DNA from 2 places in the Paenibacillus sp. Y280 genome. Region 1 is predicted to be linked to the other one. Evidence: predicted binding sites of a transcription regulator. Region 1 holds the regulator's gene; the other holds the start of a gene.
The links. Region 1 encodes LexA, which represses DNA repair genes until DNA is damaged. Its sites were predicted from a motif close to CGAACATATGTTCG; they were not measured.

Region 1 (9,923 bases):
CCTTGCTCTATATTAGCCGAATGCGTTCTGAAGCGGGGCTATTTGGCGGCTCACATGTGTACCATATGATCTTCAAGGGCAACCCGGGAACGGGGAAGACGACGATCGCCCGAATAGTGGCGAAGCTTTTTCAGAAGATGGGCGTTCTTGCAAAGGGGCATTTAATCGAAGTTGAACGGGCTGATTTGGTTGGCGAATACATTGGCCATACGGCACAGAAGACGCGTGATCTTGTTCGCAAAGCGATTGGCGGCGTATTATTCGTGGATGAAGCCTATAGTCTAGCTCGTGGCGGAGAGAAGGATTTCGGCAAGGAAGCTATCGATACGCTGGTTAAAGCGATGGAGGATCATAAAAATCAATTTGTGCTTATTCTCGCCGGCTACCCAGCAGAGATTGATGATTTCCTGTTGACGAATCCTGGCTTGCCGTCTCGTTTTCCGATTCAGATCGAGTTCCCGGATTATTCGGTTGATCAATTGATTCAAATTAGCGAGCTTATGGCTAAGGATCGTGACTATATTTTACAGCCGCAGACCCTATTTAAATTAAGGCAGCATTTGATGCAGGAGAAGCTCGGCACGATGTTCTCATTCAGCAATGCCAGGTATGTTAGGAATTCCATTGAGAAGGCGATTAGGTTTCAGGCCGTTCGTCTGCTTACGCAATATGCCAGCTCCGTTCCTGCCAAGCAGGAGCTTATGACGATTAGGCCTGAGGATTTGAAGTGGGACGCGAAGTCATAATGACAGCGTAGTTTAGAAGGAGTATGAGATGAGCGAGAAAACATACGATACCAATCCGGATATGATTGAAAAAGCAATACTGATAAGCTTAGTTACTTCGAAGGATAAGCGTAATGGCGGAGACCCTGAAATGTCGCTTCAAGAATTGGTGCAGCTAACCGAAACGGCTGGGGTCGAGGTCCTTACGACGATTACGCAAAATAAGGAAACGGTTGATTCCAAATGGTTTATTGGCAAAGGCAAGGTGCAGGAGGTTAAAGCGCTGGCAGATGAGCTTGGCGCGACAACGGCCATTTTCGATCAAGAGCTCTCTGGCGCCCAGGTCCGTAATCTTGAAGAGTCGCTTGACCTCAAAATCGTTGATCGGACGCAGCTGATTCTAGATATTTTCGCTGGCCGCGCCAAAACGCGTGAAGGCATTATTCAGGTTGAGCTCGCACAGCTCAGCTACCTGCTGCCGCGACTATCTGGGCAAAGCAAAAACCTGTCGCGTCTAGGCGGCGGCATCGGTACGCGGGGACCAGGGGAAACGAAGCTTGAGACCGATCGCCGTCATATTCGTGATCGGATCTTTGATCTCAAGACAGTGCTTGAGGAGGTTGTTCGCCACCGGAAGCTTCATCGCGAGCGCCGTAAAAAATCAGGTGCGATCCAAGTCGCCTTGGTTGGCTATACAAACGCCGGAAAATCAACGCTGCTGCGGGAACTGACGCATGCAGACGTATACGTAGAGAACCAATTATTTGCTACGCTTGATCCAACATCAAGGACACTTGAGCTGCCTAATGGCAGAGAAATCGTACTTACGGATACGGTAGGATTTATTCAAAATCTGCCGCATGATCTCGTTGCTGCGTTCCGGGCAACGCTGGAGGAAGTATGCGAGGCTGATCTTGTGCTTCATGTCATTGACAGCAGCTCGCCGATGCGCGATGAACAAATTAAGGTCGTTAATAAAATATTAGGCGAGCTTGGCGCAGCAGATAAACCTTCCGTGATGGTCTATAATAAGAAGGATATGTGCGTCAATAATGGCACATTAACTGATTTGCCCATTACGGGCGGGGATAATCTTGTCATCAGCGCCTATGAATCGGAAGATCTTGAACTTCTAAAACAAACTATTCAAGATAAGCTAAGCGGCGATACATTAACCTTCATCGTTCCAGCTGAGCGCGGCGATCTCATTGCGCTAGCCTATCGAAGCGGCGAGGTTATTAATCAAGAGGTCGATGAACAGTCGCTGCGTCTAACCGTTCATGTCAGTAAACAAGAATACGAGCAGCATGGGCATCGATTGAAACAATTTATAGAGTAGAGTTTTGCTTACGAAGTAAGTTTTGCATTCGCAAAACTAAGCTTATGCTTACGAAGTAAGTTTTGCATCCGCAAAACTTTTAAGGAGAAGATACCGGAATGAATTTGCAACATGAGAACCAGAAGCTGTGGGAGCATCTTGAGCAGCTGGCAGAGCAATCTGAGCTGCTGGCAGCAGATGCCTTTCGCAGTGTAGAACGGATAGCGGAGCGCAATCAGTGGAAAGTTATTGAAGCGTTTCAGCGGCATAAAGTAAGTGATTTTCATTTTACCGGCTCAACGGGCTATGGCTATAATGATCGCGGCCGTGAAATTCTCGATCTCGTCTATGCAGATGTGATGGGGGCAGAAGCTGCGATCGTTAGGCCTCATTTTGTTTCAGGCACGCATACGATCAGTTGTGCGTTGTTTGGGGTGCTTCGGCCGGGAGACGAGCTTCTCTATGTAACGGGAAGACCTTATGACACCCTTCATAAGGTAATTGGCAAGCCAGGTGATGGTTCCGGCTCCTTGCAGGACTGGGGTGTGAAATATTCTGAGGTTTCTCTGCTAGAGGACGGCGGCCTGGACTGGGAGCGTATTGAGCAATCGATTACAGCTGAAACGAAGGTAATCGGAATTCAACGCTCTCGCGGTTACGACTGGAGAGCATCATTCAACGTTGCCGAGATTGCTGATATTGTCAAGCGGGTAAAAGCTCTGAAATCGGATCTGCTAGTATTTGTTGATAATTGTTATGGGGAGTTTACAGAGCTGCTTGAGCCCACCCAAGTAGGTGTGGATCTAATGGCTGGCTCGCTAATCAAAAACCCGGGCGGAGGCTTAGCCGAAACCGGTGGTTATATCGCGGGTACAGCAGCAGCTGTTGAAGCGGCAGCCTATCGACTGACGGCGCCAGGTATTGGTGGCGAGGTTGGTGCGATGTTAGGAACGCTTCGCCCAATGTTCCAAGGATTGTTCTTGGCACCGCACTTAGTGGGCCAAGCCATTAAAGGCAGCGTGCTGGCTGCAGCTTTGTTTGAAGAGCTTGGATTTGTAACTAAACCAAGATGGAATGAGCCGAGAACCGATCTTATTCAAGCGGTTCGTTTTGGACAAGCTGAGCATCTGATCGCTTTCGTGCAGGGCATTCAGCAAGCAGCAGCTGTAGATTCACATGTCGTACCCGAGCCTTGGGACATGCCGGGCTACGAGAATGCCGTCATTATGGCGGCAGGTACGTTCATACAAGGAGGCAGCTTGGAGCTGTCGGCTGACGCGCCTATACGTGAACCTTACATCGCTTATATGCAAGGCGGCCTAACTTACGCTCATGCAAAGTACGGTGTTCTAACTGCGTTATATCGCCTTGTGGATAGCGGTTTAATTGTGATTAAACCTTACATAACTTGACACATTTGCATAGTAACGTTTAGAATGTAAGTATAAATGAGCGAGTGGAAGGTTGATGCGGCTTGGCTGATGATATTCGCAGAAATATGGCCTTATTCCCTATCGGCATCGTAATGAAGCTGACGGATTTAACGGCAAGGCAAATCCGGTATTATGAACAGCATGAATTGATCGTACCTGCAAGAACGGCAGGAAACCAGCGGTTATTTTCATTTAATGACGTAGAACGGCTTTTGGAAATAAAATCATTGATAGAGAAAGGTGTTAACATCGCTGGCATTAAGCAAGTGATGAATCCGGTATCGAAGGAATCGGATGATGCGACGATTGTCAGTGAGCAATCGGAAGTGAAGCGTCGCGAGCTGTCTGATCAGCAGCTGCACCGTTTGCTAAAGCAGCAGTTGCTCGAGAAAAGACCAGGTCAAGCATCGCTTATTCAAGGTCAATTGACTCGTTTCTTAAATAAGCGCTAGTTTGACTAATATAACAATCGATTTGCAAACTAAGGAGATGATTCTGTGAGTTACACTAAAGAGGATATTAGACGTATAGCACAGGAACAAAATGTTAGGTTTATTCGTTTGCAGTTTACGGATTTACTAGGAACGATAAAAAATGTTGAAATTCCAGTTAGTCAGCTAGAGAAGGCGCTTGACAACAAAATGATGTTTGATGGCTCTTCCATTGAAGGTTACGTACGTATTGAAGAATCAGACATGTACTTATACCCTGATTTAGATACTTGGGTTGTATTCCCATGGGTTACACAAGATCGTGTTGCCCGTTTGATTTGTGATATTTATATGCCAGACGGAACACCGTTTGCCGGAGATCCTCGCGGTATTTTGAAGCGTGCCTTGAAGGAAGCAGAAGAGCTGGGCTACACAGCAATGAATGTTGGACCTGAACCGGAATTTTTCTTGTTCAAAACCGATGATCGCGGTGAGCCGACTACTGAGCTAAATGACCAGGGCGGCTATTTCGACTTAGCACCGATGGATATGGGTGAAAACTGCCGTCGTGAAATCGTACTTACGCTTGAAGAGATGGGCTTCGAGATTGAAGCTTCTCACCATGAGGTAGCTCCTGGACAGCATGAAATCGATTTTAAATACGCAGATGCGATTAAAGCTGCTGACCAAATTCAAACGTTTAAGCTGGTAGTTAAAACGGTTGCACGCGAGCATGGCTTGCATGCATCGTTTATGCCAAAACCATTGTTCGGCGTAAATGGTTCTGGAATGCATTGCCACCAATCGTTGTTCCAAGGCGACACAAATATGTTCTACGATGAGAAGGACAAGCTTGGTCTTAGTGCGGTAGCTCGTCAATACATGGCAGGTATCTTGCTTCATGCTCGTGCTATGGCTGCTATCACGAATCCAACAATCAATTCCTATAAGCGTCTTGTACCTGGCTACGAAGCGCCTTGCTATGTCGCTTGGTCCGCAAGCAATCGCTCGCCAATGATTCGGATTCCAGCATCACGCGGTCTTAGCACGCGCGTCGAAGTTCGCAACCCAGATCCAGCTGCTAACCCATATTTGGCACTAGCTGTTATGCTAAGAGCTGGTCTTGATGGCATTCAGAACAAGCTTCCGTTGCCGGCTCCAACAGACCGCAACATCTACATCATGACGGAGGAAGAGCGTCAGGATGCAGGCATTCCAAGCTTGCCGCTTGATTTGAAGGAAGCTCTTGACGAAATGTTAAGAAGCGACATCGTTTGCGATGCGCTTGGCGACCATGCGCTTGCCCATTTCTATGAACTGAAAGAAATCGAGTGGGATATGTACCGGACACAAGTTCACCAATGGGAAAGAGATCAATACTTGACTCTTTACTAAGATCTGAATCCCTAAAGTTCATAACCTAATAATGACCCGCAAGAAAGACACTTTTCCAAAGGTGTCTCTCATGCGGGTCATTCTGTTTCTATCTCATTTTCGGATGTATTTTTCCCAATATAGTGTAGATAAATCAATTAAGTTTTATAAAAGCAAAGGCGTTCCTTCTAGTAAACTAGTAATCGGGGGAGCATTCTATACGCGCGGTTCGCAAAATGACTTATCCTAATTTGATTGGTTTGGTGGGGGTGTATATGGAGTGGGATTTACGGCCCGCCCATTCCTACTTTTGTTCACAATTCGTTGCAGAAACGATGCGGAAAAGCGGGATTCCGGTCTGTAACCGTCCATCGACGCTGGTTACACCTGATGATTTTCTGAATTACAGTCAATTTCATGTCGTCTATGAAGGACTGCTATATGATTATCCACAGCTTAATCTACAACAGCTTGTCCATCTTTCAAAAGCAAAAATGACTGTAGGCCAGCTTCGGAAGAGAGCCATATAAGATCTAGAATAGTGCGCCATAAAAATATGAGTCCACACAAAAAGACCCATAGTATGGGTCTTTTGCGAAGTTTAATGGTTGAATTAGTAGCCGCCGAAGCCGCAGCTGCATGCGATAATCACCAATAAAATGAATAGGACCAAAATTGTACCTAAGTTTGTAAAAGCTCCACCAACGTAACCGGACATTTTTTAGGTGCACCTCCTTACGTGTTGAATACATTATAGGTTATGCGGGCTAATCACTCATTGATTGGGTGTTTGTCATAGGGCAGGCAGGAGTGGGGAGGAAAAATTACATTATTTGTGAAGAAAAATGAATCGAATGCCGAAAGATACACAATAAAAATAAATAGCAAAGAAGAGGCTGAGTCGACTATGCTTGCGCATATCGGATCAGCCTCTTCTTTATGTACGTTTACTTGCTTTAATGGATATCCCGGAACAGTCCGATGACTTTGCCTAGAATGGTTACATTTTGGAGTAAAATCGGCTGCATTGTGGAATTTTCCGGCTGCAGGCGAATGTGATTTTTCTCCTTGTAGAACGTCTTGACCGTTGCTTCGTCATCCTCAGTCATTGCAACAACGATTTCTCCGTTATTAGCTGTTTGCTGCTGACGAACAATAACGTAATCTCCATCGTGAATACCGGCTTCGATCATACTCTCGCCCATGACATTCAAGATGAATACGCTGCTGTCACCTACAAAGTGTGAAGGAAGAGGGAAATACTCTTCGATGTTCTCTGTTGCGGTAATAGGCACACCCGCAGTAACTTTACCAACGATAGGTACTTTGGCAACGGAAAGGGGGATCATGCCATCCACACCTTCTTGATCTAAAATTTCAATAGCACGTGGTTTAGTGGGATCCCGGCGAATTAGGCCTTTCTTCTCCAAGCGGTCCAAATGACCGTGAACGGTTGAACTGGATAACAATCCAACAGCTTCGCCGATTTCTCGAACGGAAGGTGGATAGCCTTTCTCCCGGACTTCATTCTTAATAAATTCAAGAATAGAATGTTGTCGGTTAGAAATCTTCGACACTGTGATCACTCCATTAGTAGGTTTGTAGCAAATTATAACATAGAACCGGAGTTCGTACAAACATAAGTTCTCAAGTACAGAAGTTCGTATTTTTTTGTTGACTCCAAACGTTTGTTCGTGTATTCTAAAAACAGAACAAACGTTTGGGGTGCTGAATAATGATAACTAGTTCAAGTTTTAATAGAACGATACACAAACAAGAAACAGTTAAAACAACGGTGTTTAACCATTTGATCAGACGATTGATGAAGCGCCATGCAGCAAAGATTGTAGTCTGCTCAGCTGTGTTCGCACTTTTATTTACTAGCTTTCTGCTTATAGGAACAGCTGCTTCCGGCAGTTATCCAGCAGAAGCGACAGCTGGAGAAAATATGGTTATCGTGCATTCGGGTGACACACTTTGGGAAATCGCTAAGCAATATACCGATGGCAAGCAAGATATTCGATATGTCATTTATTTGATTAAAGATCGCAACAACCTGCAATCCTCGGAAATTATGCCAGGGCAAAAGCTAATTATTCCTAGCATTTAATTTGAGAGTCATTTACAATTAATAGAATTGTTTCATCATATACATAGCTTTCTGAATCAAGTAGATCAATGGAATCTACTTCTTTTAGAAAGTTTTTTTGTGTGAACTGCAGGGTTTTCCCTAGGTAAGTTCGTCTATTGAAGGGGATTGAAAGGAGAGGCTGAATTGTTACGTGTTGAAGAGCTATCCCATTCCTTCATGAATGGGAACGAAGCGACTGCTGTACTGCAGCATATTAGCTTTGATGTACATAAGGGAGAAATGATTGCGCTGTTAGGAAGCTCCGGCTCTGGCAAATCTACGCTGCTGAACTTAATGGCCGGCTTAATGAAGCCTACAGAGGGGCAAATCTTTATTGCAGACCACAATATCGTTACGATGAACGAAAATCGGTTGGCTGAGTTTAGACGAAAGCATATCGGGTTTATTTTTCAAGCGTATGAGCTGATTGCCAATTTGACCGTTCGAGAAAACGTCGAGCTGCCGCTCGTGTTTCAATCGATTCATCCTTCTATAAGGAAGAAAAAAGCGCTTGCTTTGCTTGAACAGGTGGGAATTCCGGATAAAGCGGAATTATTTCCATCACAGCTCTCAGGAGGACAGCAGCAGCGTGTCAGTATAGCCCGGTCATTGATCACTGAGCCATCGGTCATTTTTGCGGACGAGCCTACTGGTAATTTGGATACAAAAACAGAAGAAGAAATTATTATGATTTTGAAGCATTTGAACAAATCGATGGATACGACTTTTATCATCGTTACACATGAACGTGAGGTTGCAGCCCAAACGGAAAAAATTATTACGCTGCGGGATGGTTACCTCGTGACGGAGCAGGAAGCCGCTCAAGAAAGATTGCTTGCGGGGGGAACGCAAATTGAGAATAAGTGATATTACACGATTATCTTGGGATCAAGTCAAGCGCAGGAAGGTCGTAACGGCACTTTGTGCGGCAGGTATTTCGATTGGCTGTGCTGCCATAATTGTAGCTATGAGTATAGGCGAATCTGCGCAAATTTATGTCGAGCAGCAGATGAACAGCTATTTAAAAATGGATGAGATTACGGTAACAGCAAATACAGGTGCTGGAGCTGGCAGCAAAACCCCTGCAAATGAAAGTGAAAGCGAATCGCTGAAACAAGGGAAATTGACGCAGCAAAAGCTTGATATTATGAAGAAAATCAAGCATGTGACGGCAGCAGCTCCTTTTCAGCAGCTTGAATATATGGAGCTGACGACTTTAGATGGGCTTGCTTCACAAAATCAAACCCAATTGATCGGTACGGATTTGGAGATGCTTACAGCTTTCGGAAATGAATTCATGCAAGGCGGGCCATCTAATCTTGAGGACATGATTGTGCTTAACTATGGCGCTACTATGGGTCTGATCGATGATATAACCAAACAAAATATACAAGAGCAGCTAAACACGAATCCATATGATGATGCAGTGTTCGAGCAATATCAAAGCTTAAACAGTATTCCAACCGTTTTATATCAGAAGCAAATACAGTTTCGCTATTATTCGTCTGAAGGTCAGGTTCTAAGCAGGCCGCTGCGTGTTGTCGGCGTCCTGAAAAAACCAAGCGGTCTCAAGGATGATCAGATTATGTACGACAAGAAGGGCTACATATCGATTGAGACGGCAGCGCTCCTTAAGAAAGAGCTTAAGCTGCCTGGCGATCAGCAGGAATCCTATAATTCGATTATCGTGAAGGTCGATAATCAATCCAAAATCGAGCAAGTAGAGCGACAGCTTCAAAAGCTTGTCGTGTCAACGCAAACTAATTTATTTCAAAAGGAACGGCTTGCGAATGAATTTAAAATTATAAAAGCAGCCGCACTTGGCATCGGTGTTTTTATTCTCATTATCGCTTCTATTTCAATTGTCGTAGCTATGACGATGTCTACCTATCAAAGGCGAAGACAAATTGGCATCATGAAGGTGCTTGGCGCTAACCTTAGCCAAATTCGAAATATGTTTATTGTAGAAGCAGCGTTGCTGGGTCTGCTTGGCGGATTGCTTGGCGTATTATTTTCATACTGGATCGTATGGGGTATTAATGGTCTGATTACGAACTTATCCGGCGAACAGGATTCGGTCATTATATTTGTTCCTTTATTAACGATTCCAATCGGTATGGCATTCGCGCTTGCCACTGGCATATTTTCAGGAATTTATCCAGCTATTAGCGCATCACGTACAGATGCTCTGACAGCGATAAGACGAGATTAATTTAAAGTTGAAGAAGGAGCATAAAGATGAAGAAGAAAATAAAGTGGGCAATAATTGGTCTTATTATTATCGGCATCAGCTTTGTATTATATAGAATTGGAAATCCATCAAGGCCCGCAGACCTAATGGCAACAGACTCGCAGCCGATTACGTTTCAAGTGACGAAAGAGTCGATTGCGAGTACAGTTGAGGTGAAAGGAAAGTCGCTGTATGAGCAGGAAACGCTCGTATATGCCCCCTTTGGCTCAAAGGTTACAGAGTGGGCAATTGAGGACGGCCAGCAGGTGAAGAAGGGCGAT
Region 2 (9,923 bases), on a different contig from region 1:
CCTCTTGCGTTTCTTCGATCCGTTTTTCTTTGTTGGCTACAGTTTCTTCTTTGCGTTCTAGCGCTTCTAACTTTTTATCCAGCGACTCCTCTTTTTGGAGCAAACGTCTTTCCTGACGTTGAGCCTCGTTGCGACGTTCACGAATGTCTCTCTCGGCTTCGGAACGAAGTTTGTGGACTTCGTCTTTTGCCTCTAGCACGGTTTCTTTCTTCTGAGCTTCCGCTTCCTTCTTCGCATTTTCTACGATTTGGATCGCAGCTTGCTCAGCGCTTGAAATTTTGGCCTCGGCAATCGACTTTCGAATAAAATAACCAATCCCAAAGAATATTGCGCCAACAAAGAGACAGATCAAGATCCAAATGATCTCATGCATCTTGTTCACCTCCTTGTTGCATACACCAAGGCACTGCTTGGGATGATATTAGGTTTTCAACCGGCTTCAAACCGTTTCAACATTTACTAATTTGACGAAAATAATCGTTTTGAATCAACTTTTGGAAGGAAAATTGATTCAATAATGAAGGAATACAAACTCATTTTATCTTTTCGTAAAATCAATTGTCAAGCAAAAGCCCATCATCTTCCTCGAATGCTTCAACTTCCCCATTTAGATCAATCCACTTTATGGCTACCTTCACGATTTCTGAAGGGAAGCCTCTACGCATTAAATAGCCCATTAGCATGCGTTTTCGGTCTAATGGCTTGCCTTTTACGAATCGCCAATCCTTCTCCGCAGCTTTTTTTGGCCGATGCTAATTTTACATCGCGGTCTAACGATCCCGTTGCATCTGCTGCAGCTTCTTTCGACACGCCTCGCTTCAGCTCCTGCTGAATGAATCGAAGCCCTCTCAAGCTGTTTTTGAGCTGGCTTGTCGCAAATTGTCGTGCATATTGTTCATCATCCACAATATGCTCCCTTTCTAAACGGTCTAGGGCATATTGAATATGATCAGCTTCAAAAAAGCTTGCGATTTAAAATCCTCTCTAAACACAGCTTCGCCGTCCCTATCGGGACGGCGAAGCATCAGCATGTATGATTTCAGGTCGATTTATTCTAGATCTTCGAATTCTTCGTCGTCTTCTTCAGCTTTGAAATTAGCCTGAGTTGCTGCAGCCGACAGGTTGCTTGCATCGCGAATCTGCTTCTCGATCACTTCAGCGATATCCTTATGATCCTTCAAGTACTGCTTCGCATTCTCGCGGCCTTGGCCAAGACGCTCGCCATTGTAAGAGAACCATGCGCCGCTCTTCTGTACGATATCCATCTCTACGCCAAGATCAACAAGCGTGCCTTCTCTGGAAATGCCTTCGCCGTACATGATGTCGATCTCAGCTTGTTTGAACGGAGGAGCTACTTTGTTCTTAACAACCTTGATACGAGTACGGTTACCGACCATGTCGTTACCTTGTTTCAACGTTTCAATACGACGGACATCAAGACGTACGCTGGAGTAGAATTTCAAGGCGCGACCGCCTGGCGTTGTCTCAGGGTTACCGAACATAACGCCGACCTTCTCACGCAATTGGTTGATGAAAATCGCAATCGTCTTCGATTTGCTGATTGCTCCGGAAAGCTTCCGCAAAGCCTGAGACATCAGACGCGCTTGAAGACCAACGTGGGAATCCCCCATATCGCCTTCAATTTCCGCTTTCGGCACGAGTGCAGCTACGGAGTCAATAACGACGATATCAACGGCGCCGCTGCGTACGAGCGCTTCCGCGATTTCCAATGCTTGCTCACCCGTATCAGGCTGTGAAAGCAACAGCTCGTCAATGTTAACGCCAAGCTTGCTTGCATAGAGCGGATCAAGAGCATGCTCTGCATCGATAAAGGCAGCTTGTCCGCCAATACGTTGAACCTCTGCAATCGCATGAAGTGCAACTGTCGTTTTACCGGAAGATTCCGGTCCGTATATTTCAATAACACGTCCACGCGGCAAGCCGCCTATTCCTAATGCAATATCAAGAGCAAGCGAACCGCTAGGAACGGTCTCTACCTGCATGTGTGTGGATTCTCCTAATTTCATGATGGAGCCTTTACCAAATTGTTTCTCAATTTGACGCAAAGCCATTTCTAGTGCAGCGCGACGATCCGACAAGAAACTCACATCCTTCTTTATTTATAATGTTATGATACCTTTTTTCCATCAGGTTGACAAGCATTTTTTCGAACATACATTCGCATTTTTGCTTGACGCCTAATTTGGGCATAAAAAAACCGCAGCAAAGTATTCTTCGCCACGGTTCTTCCGATAACTATTCTTCATTATAACTGTCTTATCGACAATTGACAAACTTTATTTATCCATCAAAAGGGACAGCATGGCGATGGGTTGACGAGCTGGCCCGCTTCCGTTTTTAACGCGTCTGCAGCGCCAACCACAGTCGATATAACGCTGCCTTTACAGCCCGCAGCCTGATCATGCCTCTTCCGCCGCTAAGGTTTAAAGTATGAACGATCGTCGGCCTGCCGCGTTCCGCTAAGCCTACATAGACAAGTCCTACCGGCTTGCCCTCGGATTCTGCAGGTCCCGCAACACCTGTCAGCGACACGCCAAAATCAGCGTCCGACAGCTCTCTGACTCTCTCCGCCATCAATGCCGCAGTCGAATCGCTAATCGCACCTGGCGCACCTTCTCCCTCAAGCTGTGTCATCGGAATGCTGAGCAGGTGATGCTTCATTATATTGGTGTAGGTAACAACCCCTCCTACATACTCCCCACTGCTCCCAGGAACGTTTGTAATAAGTTCCGCGAACAAACCCCCGCTGCAGCTTTCCGCGCTCGCCAGCTTGCGCCTTGAGGCTCTAAGAAGGTGTACAACCTCTTCTTCGATCGGGATGTCCTTCTGTGCGTACAAATACTCGCCTACACGTTCCTTAATCTTCTCGACGGTTTCATCTATTTTTTGATCCGCTTCGATTGACGTGCTCGCTTTGGTTGATACTCGGATAGCTACCTCGCCTTCCTTTGCGTAAGGGGCTATGGTTGGATCAACCTGACCATCAATCAAATCAAGCAGCTTCGCTTCGAGATTGGATTCACCGATCCCAGCGAATTTCAGCAGGCGCGAATAAAGCGGATCTGCTAACCCAAGCACGGAACGCAGCCACACCTCGCCAGCGCCATCCATCATCGGCTTCATTTCCCGCGGCGGGCCTGGCAGAAGCAAATAAAGCGTGCCGTCAACGGATAAGCCATTGCCCACAGCAAGGCCTGTCGTATTCTCAAGCGGCTCGCCGCCTTCAATCATGAGTGCCTGCCTGCGATTGCTCTCTACCATATGAATGCCTCGGGAGCTGAACAACTGCTCGATTTGGGCCATGGAAGGCTCGTGAATGAGCAGCTTGCGGTTTAAATATTCGGCTAGCACGTCCTTCGTAAGATCATCCTGCGTCGGGCCAAGCCCCCCTGTAAAGACAAGCAGGTCGGCTCTGCTTCTTCCGATTTCGATGGCTTGCCTCAGCCGCTGGGCATTGTCGCCGACTACCGTCTGAAAGTAAACATCAACACCTAGCCCTGCAAGCTTTTGAGACAAAAACTGTGCATTCGTATTTACGATTTGGCCTAGCAGCAGCTCCGTGCCGACCGCAATGATTTCTGCTTTCATGGTTAGCGTTCTCCTCTTCGTTCAAATGTTCTAGGTTTGAATTTATGCATGCATATAAGCAAAAGCATCTCCCCGACTTGCGGAAAGATGCTTTGACATTATTCTACCGGAATCAAATGCTTGTTTTTCAAAAAATAATCGATTCCCGAGTATACCGTAATAGCGGCAGCCACCCAGCTTGCGATGACATCAAACGGAAAATCAATGAAATTAAATGGGAAGTTGTTGATCAAGAGCGCGATAATCATCGTAATTTGAATCGCCGTCTTCCATTTGCCCCATGTGCTGGCAGCCATAACAGAGCCTTCTAGAAGCGCGATCTGACGGAGACCAGTTACCGCAAATTCCCGACTGATGATCACGATCGCAATCAATGCGTTCAGCTTGTCCATCTCAACGAGTGAAATCAGTACCGCTGCTACAAGCAGCTTATCTGCCAATGGATCAAGCAACTTGCCTAGGTTCGTAACGATTTTGTTCTTGCGCGCAATGTAGCCGTCTAATCCGTCTGTGCTTGCCGCCACAATAAAAATGAGTGCCGCTATGATTTGATTGTATGTAATGGAGAAGTCTGAGATGCTGAACGACCCCAAATCCACTTTAATAAGCAGAAAAAACATAATAACCGGCACCAAAAATATTCTGGCTAGTGTAATGCGATTCGCCAGATTCACGCAATTCCCTCCTTAGATCGATCTAACTCATAGGTGTGCATTACGCGAACCCCTTGTTCGTGAATGAAATCGGCTTTCATTTCCAGCTGCATACCATATAATAAGCAGCCTTGAGCCTTAGCAATTGTTCTCTCTCTCATCTATGTATTCCCCCAGATCCTTCCGTAAAGCTACCTAACCAAGTATAATACATGCCAATTCACGTGTCAAAAGCGGCTAAAGCCTCAATTGTTAGCGACTTCAGCATCAAAACGAAAAGCCCCGTTTCTCAAAATGCGATGAAACGAAGCTTTTGTTTTAAGAGCGATAATTAGTGAATTGAAGCTCTACTGGCAGATCAGCTTCTCTAAGCAGCTTCATCACGGCTTGCAAGTCATCGAGGCTTTTGCCTGATACTCTAATCTGATCGCCTTGAATCAAGCTTTTCACCTTCAGCTTCGAATCGCGAATCAAAATATTGATTTTTTTCGAGACATCCTGCTCAATTCCTTGTCTTAGCTTTATGCGTTGACGGACGGTATTGCCCGATGCGCCTTCGATTTTGCCATAATCCAAGTTTTTGATCGGAACGCCGCGTTTTACCATTTTGGACAATAGGATGTCAAGCACGTTCTTTAGCTTATAGTCATCCTCGGAAGCGACAACAAGCTCTTCCTTCTCGAGAGCGATGGAGCTCTTGCTGCCTTTAAAGTCAAAGCGCGTTTCAATCTCACGCTCTGCTTGCTTTATCGCATTCGCTAATTCTTGCATATCCACCTTGGATACAATATCAAAAGCATTTTCTGAAGCCATTTCATACCTCTCCTTTGGTACAGGAATCAATTATTCCGTTTTAGCCTGGTCCGTTGGTACCGCTTCATCTGTTGGTGTTGCATTGTCGGTAGCGCCAACTGGATTAAGCAGCAGTTTTTTTAATGTTGCCCTGTCGCCATCAGGCACAGGAACGCCGTCCACGGTTATTTCGGTCAGATCCGCTCTGCCTACATTGATGTAAATTGGACCTGCGAGTTCATAAGTTTCGATTGTGCCGTCCTCTGCATTTGTAGAGTAAAGCTTCTCTCCAGTTCTGCTGCCTGAGCGAACCTCAAGCCAGCTTCTGCCGCCAACCACTTTAACTTCAACCTTATGGGCTGTACCCGCTGGACCAATATCATATTGATCAGCCTTGCCCACCTTGCTGCCGAACGTAACCGTTGTAGGCGCAACAGTCGGAGTCGGAGAGACGGGTGGTGTACTTGGCACGTTCTCGTTCCCAGTTGAATTATTATTATCCGTATCCTCAGCAGGCGGCTGGGACACCTCGGTAATGTCTGTGCTGTTATCTGCCTGTTTCGGATCGCTAGAATCTTTATTGATTGCATAGACCCAAATGACGACAACGATCAAAATAAGAAAGGACCACATCATGACGCTAAAACCGATTTTGCCAAGTCTCTCTGACGATTGAGATTTGACTCTGCGCGGTGCCCTAACGACGATCGGCTCGGAAATTTGCTCTACCGGTGCAGCAGGCACCTCATGCTGATACAAGCGAAGCACTTCATCTGGATCGAGTCCAACTGCTTCTGAGTAATTTTTCACAAATGCCCGTACATAGAAAGGACCTGGCAAAACCGTATGATCTCCACTCTCAATCGCTTCCAAGTACCGTTTTCTGATTTTTGTCGTTTCTTGAATATCATCAAGCGTTAAGCCGCGCTGGTCTCTCGCCTTGCGAAGTAGTTCACCTAAATCAGACATGAGACGGCCTCCTTCCGATTAGAAATCGTCTGTATAGTTAGCTGTGAAAGATTCATAAGATATTTCCTCATCTGGCGTATTGCGCAATTCTACAATAATGTCAAAATGGCTGTAATCAAAATTGGATTCTTTAATGAATATATCTGGATGTTCGATTACTTTCGTTGAAGGCATAGCCATAATCTCCTGCAGCAATCCGTAATGCTTCTCATTCGAGCGAATCGTGCTTACGATTCCATCAATTATAAAAATATTGTTAGGCTGCATCTCGTCCTCAGACAGCTGGCTTCTGACCGTTTGCCGAAGCAAAGTAGAGGAAACAAAGGTCCAGCGCTTATTCGAGCATACGCTGCCTGCAATGATGGACTCCGTCTTGCCTACCCGCGGCATACCTCTTAAACCTATAACCTGATTTCCATCACGTTTAAACACTTCGCCCAAAAAGTCCACTAAAATACCGAGCTCATCGCGCGTAAAACGGAACGTTTTGCGGTCATCGGAATCACGTTCGATATAGCGTCCATGACGGACTGCTAAAATATCAACAATTGTAGGCGTTCTCAGCTTGTTTACAGTAATATTATCAACCTTTTGAAGCATTTTGCCAAGAAGCTCGATTTTCTCGTCATCATCGGTCTGAAGCAGCATGCCCCTTGTTCGATCCTCAACGCCGTTGATCGTCATAATATTAACCTCAAGCATACCTAGCAATGAAGCGATATCTCCAAGCAAGCCTGGGCGGTTCTTATGTATTTTGTATTCCATGTACCACTGCTTCGACTCCAAAGCTTTCACCGTCCTAAACCTAATCGTATAGAAGTATGTAAATGATTGAACTGCCCGTCATAAAACATAATTCTACAATTTTCGTCACAATCCTGCAACCCAAAAAGAAACATTGCAGAAAAGCCTCCTAAAGGGAGGCTCTTCTGCTGCTACTTCTGTTGACGAAATGCCGCCATCGCAAAAAAATGGGCTACGATTTTTGGACGAGCTTGACCATCAAGCAGGCTAGCGTCTTGCGCTCAGACTCATCGCCTGCATCCCAAAGCTCTTTCAATACGCGTTCTTCCTCATTTTTCGGATCAACCTTTTCTTCAAGAAAAGTGCCGATCTCATAAGCTAAGGACACGATCGTTTCTTCCGTCATCCCAATTTTTTTCGCTTGTGATACACGGTCTGCCAAAAAATGCTTCCATGTTGCAAAGTTAGAAAGGACTGTCGACATGTTTCTTCGCCTCCTAATGGTATAGAAAAGAATCATCAACAGTCTTATCATGCGTAAAAGCACGTCTAATTATGCAAAAGGGCTTGTCCGCCAAAAAAGAACAGCTTCAACTTATGTGTGCCAGCCGCCGTTTGGGCTAATTACTTGTCCCGTAATATACGATGATTCAGGCAGCGCCAGAAAATACACGAGCGAAGCAATTTCTTCCGTAGAGCCAAATCGCCCGACTGGAATTTCCTGCTGCATCGCAGCCTTCTCCTCCGCATTGAAGCTATCCATCATTTCGGTATCAACCGCTCCCGGTGCAACCGCATTAACGGTAATGCCCGTCGGCGCCAGCTCCTTGGCCAGCGCCTTCGTAAACGCGTTCATACCGCCCTTTGTTGTTGAATAAAGCACTTCGCAGGATGCTCCAGACATCCCCCAAATGGAGGAAACGTTAATGATGCGGCCATAACGCTGGGCAATCATATTCGGCATAAACAACTGCGAGCATAGAAACATGCCCTTCAGGTTGACGGCCATCACATCATCCCAATCTTCCTCGGTCACATCCATCAGCATGCCATAATGCGAAATGCCTCCGTTGTTGACTAATATATCCGGAAGCATATTGTGGCTCTCCAGCTTCTCCCGCATCCGCTCAAGCTGCTCCTTGGAACGCAGATCCGCTGAGATCGTTAATACGTTTGCGCCAAGCGCCATACAAGTTCGTGCCGTCTCGTTAGCCGTCTCATGAGAATGCAAATAATGTATGACGATATTGACTCGCTCAGCTGCAAATCGTTTGGCAATAGCTGCGCCGATGCCGCGGCCTCCCCCAGTAATCAGCACCGTCATTTCCTGAAGCGTCTTCATTTTGATGGCTGTTCCACAATCGATACCGATGATTGATTGAAGTCAAAATGCTCACGAAGCCGCTCATTAACATCGTTAAGCGTGCATTTTTCATAGAAATCAAGCACATCGAACATATCGCTGTCACGGAATCGATATCTCGTAAATTCACCGGCGATGGCTTCTGGGGAGTTTAGCATGCGTAAATATCCGCCGATTTTTTTGCGCTTGGCTCTCTCGAACGCAGTAGGTTCAATGCCTTTTGCCAAAATACCCTCAACTGCTGAACGAATTTGCTTAATCAGCTCATCCGGATTTGGCGTGTCACCCCCGATAACCGAGAAGGCGTAGCCCGTGCTTGAATTATACTCGTGTCCGAAGGAGTCCGAGATCAGATCATTCTCATAAAGCTGCTGATAGAGCGTAGAGCTCGGTCCAATTAGAGCTTCCAGCATCAGCTTGGTCGTCACTTCTTGACGCAGAAGCGCTTCGCCGGTTAGCCCCGTATGCTTTTCTTTGATTCCGAGCATGCATTTTGGCAGCGAAACAGGAAGCTCCGTCACCTTGCGTGGGATCTTGACAGCTTCAGGCTCTTTCTCAAAAAATCGCTCGATCGGCCCCTGCGGCTCAAAAGATTTGCTATTCTGATTATCGCGCACAAGCTGGAATACTTCCTCCGCCTTCACTCCGCCAACGACAAACAATATCATATTGGAGGGATGATAAAAGGTTTCGTAGCAGCGGTAAAGGGTTTCCTTATCGATTTGCCTGATGGACTCCACCGTTCCGGCGATATCGATATGAACCGGATGCTCATGATACAGCGCATCAATCAACCCGAAATAAACTCTCCAATCGGCATTGTCACGATACATATTGATTTCCTGCTCGATAATTCCTTTTTCCTTCTCTACGTTGGCATCTGTAAAATAAGGATTTTGAACGAAGTTGATTAACGTCTCTAAATTAGCGTTTATCTGCTCCGTAGCAGAGAACAAATATACCGTTCTGTCGAAGCTCGTGAACGCGTTCGCTGAAGCTCCTTGCGATGCAAATACAGCAAATATGTCTCCCGTTGGCTCCTCGAACATTTTATGCTCAAGAAAATGCGCGATACCGTCAGGTACTTTCACAGGAGGCTGATTGCCAACCGAAAAGCGGTTGTCGACTGAACCATACTTTGTCGAGAATGTCGCATATGTTTTATTAAAGCCTTCCTTCGGCAGCACGATAACCTCAAGTCCGTTATCAAGCACTTCGCGATACAACGTTTCCTGTACGTTTGGATAGCTAAGGGTTTGCATAGGTTATGCCTCCTTTCGATCACGCAAAAAGTAAATCGTATCGAGCTGCACGCGCTCCGCAACCTTCACGATATCCTCAGCGGTAACTGCCTGAACCTGCTCAAGCAGCTGCTCTGCACTTCGCTCTTTCCCGGTCAGCACGCTGTTGAAGTCGTAGGCGATCATCTCATAGGCGGAATCCTGAAGCTCGCGGAGATGATTCGAAATCATCGCTTTCGTCTGGCTCATCTCAAGCTCTGAAAGCTGGCCTTGCCTCATGCTTTCAAGCTGCTCCTGAATAATGGCGACAGCACGGTCGTAATTAGCGAATTCGATGCCTGATTGAATTGTGCAAAGCCCTTTATGGCCATCAAGCCTTGATGCAGCATAATACGCCAGGCTTTCCTTCTCTCGCACGTTCAAGAAAAGCTTCGAATGCGGGTATCCTCCCAAAATGCCGTTGTACATTAAAGCTGCCGGATAAGCGTCATCGCTGTAGCCTACACCGGTGCGAAGTCCCAAGTTCAGCTTGCCTTGGCTTACCTCCATGCG

Region 2: the regulator LexA is predicted to act here: its motif matches at 2,169-2,182, upstream of recA (recombinase RecA).

The regions. Positions count from the first base shown of each region.
Region 1 is NZ_JBXCIW010000003.1:143,528-153,450, forward strand. It holds gene AC1TPC_RS05200 (AAA family ATPase) at 1-746, shown strand, start outside; gene hflX (GTPase HflX) at 775-2,064, shown strand; gene AC1TPC_RS05210 (methionine gamma-lyase family protein) at 2,163-3,455, shown strand; gene AC1TPC_RS05215 (MerR family transcriptional regulator) at 3,518-3,928, shown strand; gene glnA (type I glutamate--ammonia ligase) at 3,974-5,302, shown strand; gene AC1TPC_RS05225 (hypothetical protein) at 5,557-5,811, shown strand; gene lexA (transcriptional repressor LexA) at 6,238-6,858, opposite strand; gene yneA (cell division suppressor protein YneA) at 7,017-7,391, shown strand; gene AC1TPC_RS05240 (ABC transporter ATP-binding protein) at 7,557-8,279, shown strand; gene AC1TPC_RS05245 (ABC transporter permease) at 8,266-9,624, shown strand; gene AC1TPC_RS05250 (efflux RND transporter periplasmic adaptor subunit) at 9,651-9,923, shown strand, end outside.
Region 2 is NZ_JBXCIW010000002.1:167,883-177,805, forward strand. It holds gene rny (ribonuclease Y) at 1-373, opposite strand, end outside; partial or broken gene AC1TPC_RS03480 (regulatory protein RecX) at 555-686, opposite strand; gene AC1TPC_RS03485 (RecX family transcriptional regulator) at 658-906, opposite strand; gene recA (recombinase RecA) at 1,050-2,099, opposite strand; gene AC1TPC_RS03495 (competence/damage-inducible protein A) at 2,359-3,609, opposite strand; gene pgsA (CDP-diacylglycerol--glycerol-3-phosphate 3-phosphatidyltransferase) at 3,708-4,283, opposite strand; gene AC1TPC_RS03505 (hypothetical protein) at 4,280-4,423, opposite strand; gene AC1TPC_RS03510 (YajQ family cyclic di-GMP-binding protein) at 4,581-5,075, opposite strand; gene AC1TPC_RS03515 (helix-turn-helix domain-containing protein) at 5,106-6,023, opposite strand; gene AC1TPC_RS03520 (DUF3388 domain-containing protein) at 6,042-6,809, opposite strand; gene AC1TPC_RS03525 (DUF3243 domain-containing protein) at 7,000-7,251, opposite strand; gene ymfI (elongation factor P 5-aminopentanone reductase) at 7,363-8,109, opposite strand; gene yfmH (EF-P 5-aminopentanol modification-associated protein YfmH) at 8,106-9,392, opposite strand; gene yfmF (EF-P 5-aminopentanol modification-associated protein YfmF) at 9,396-9,923, opposite strand, start outside.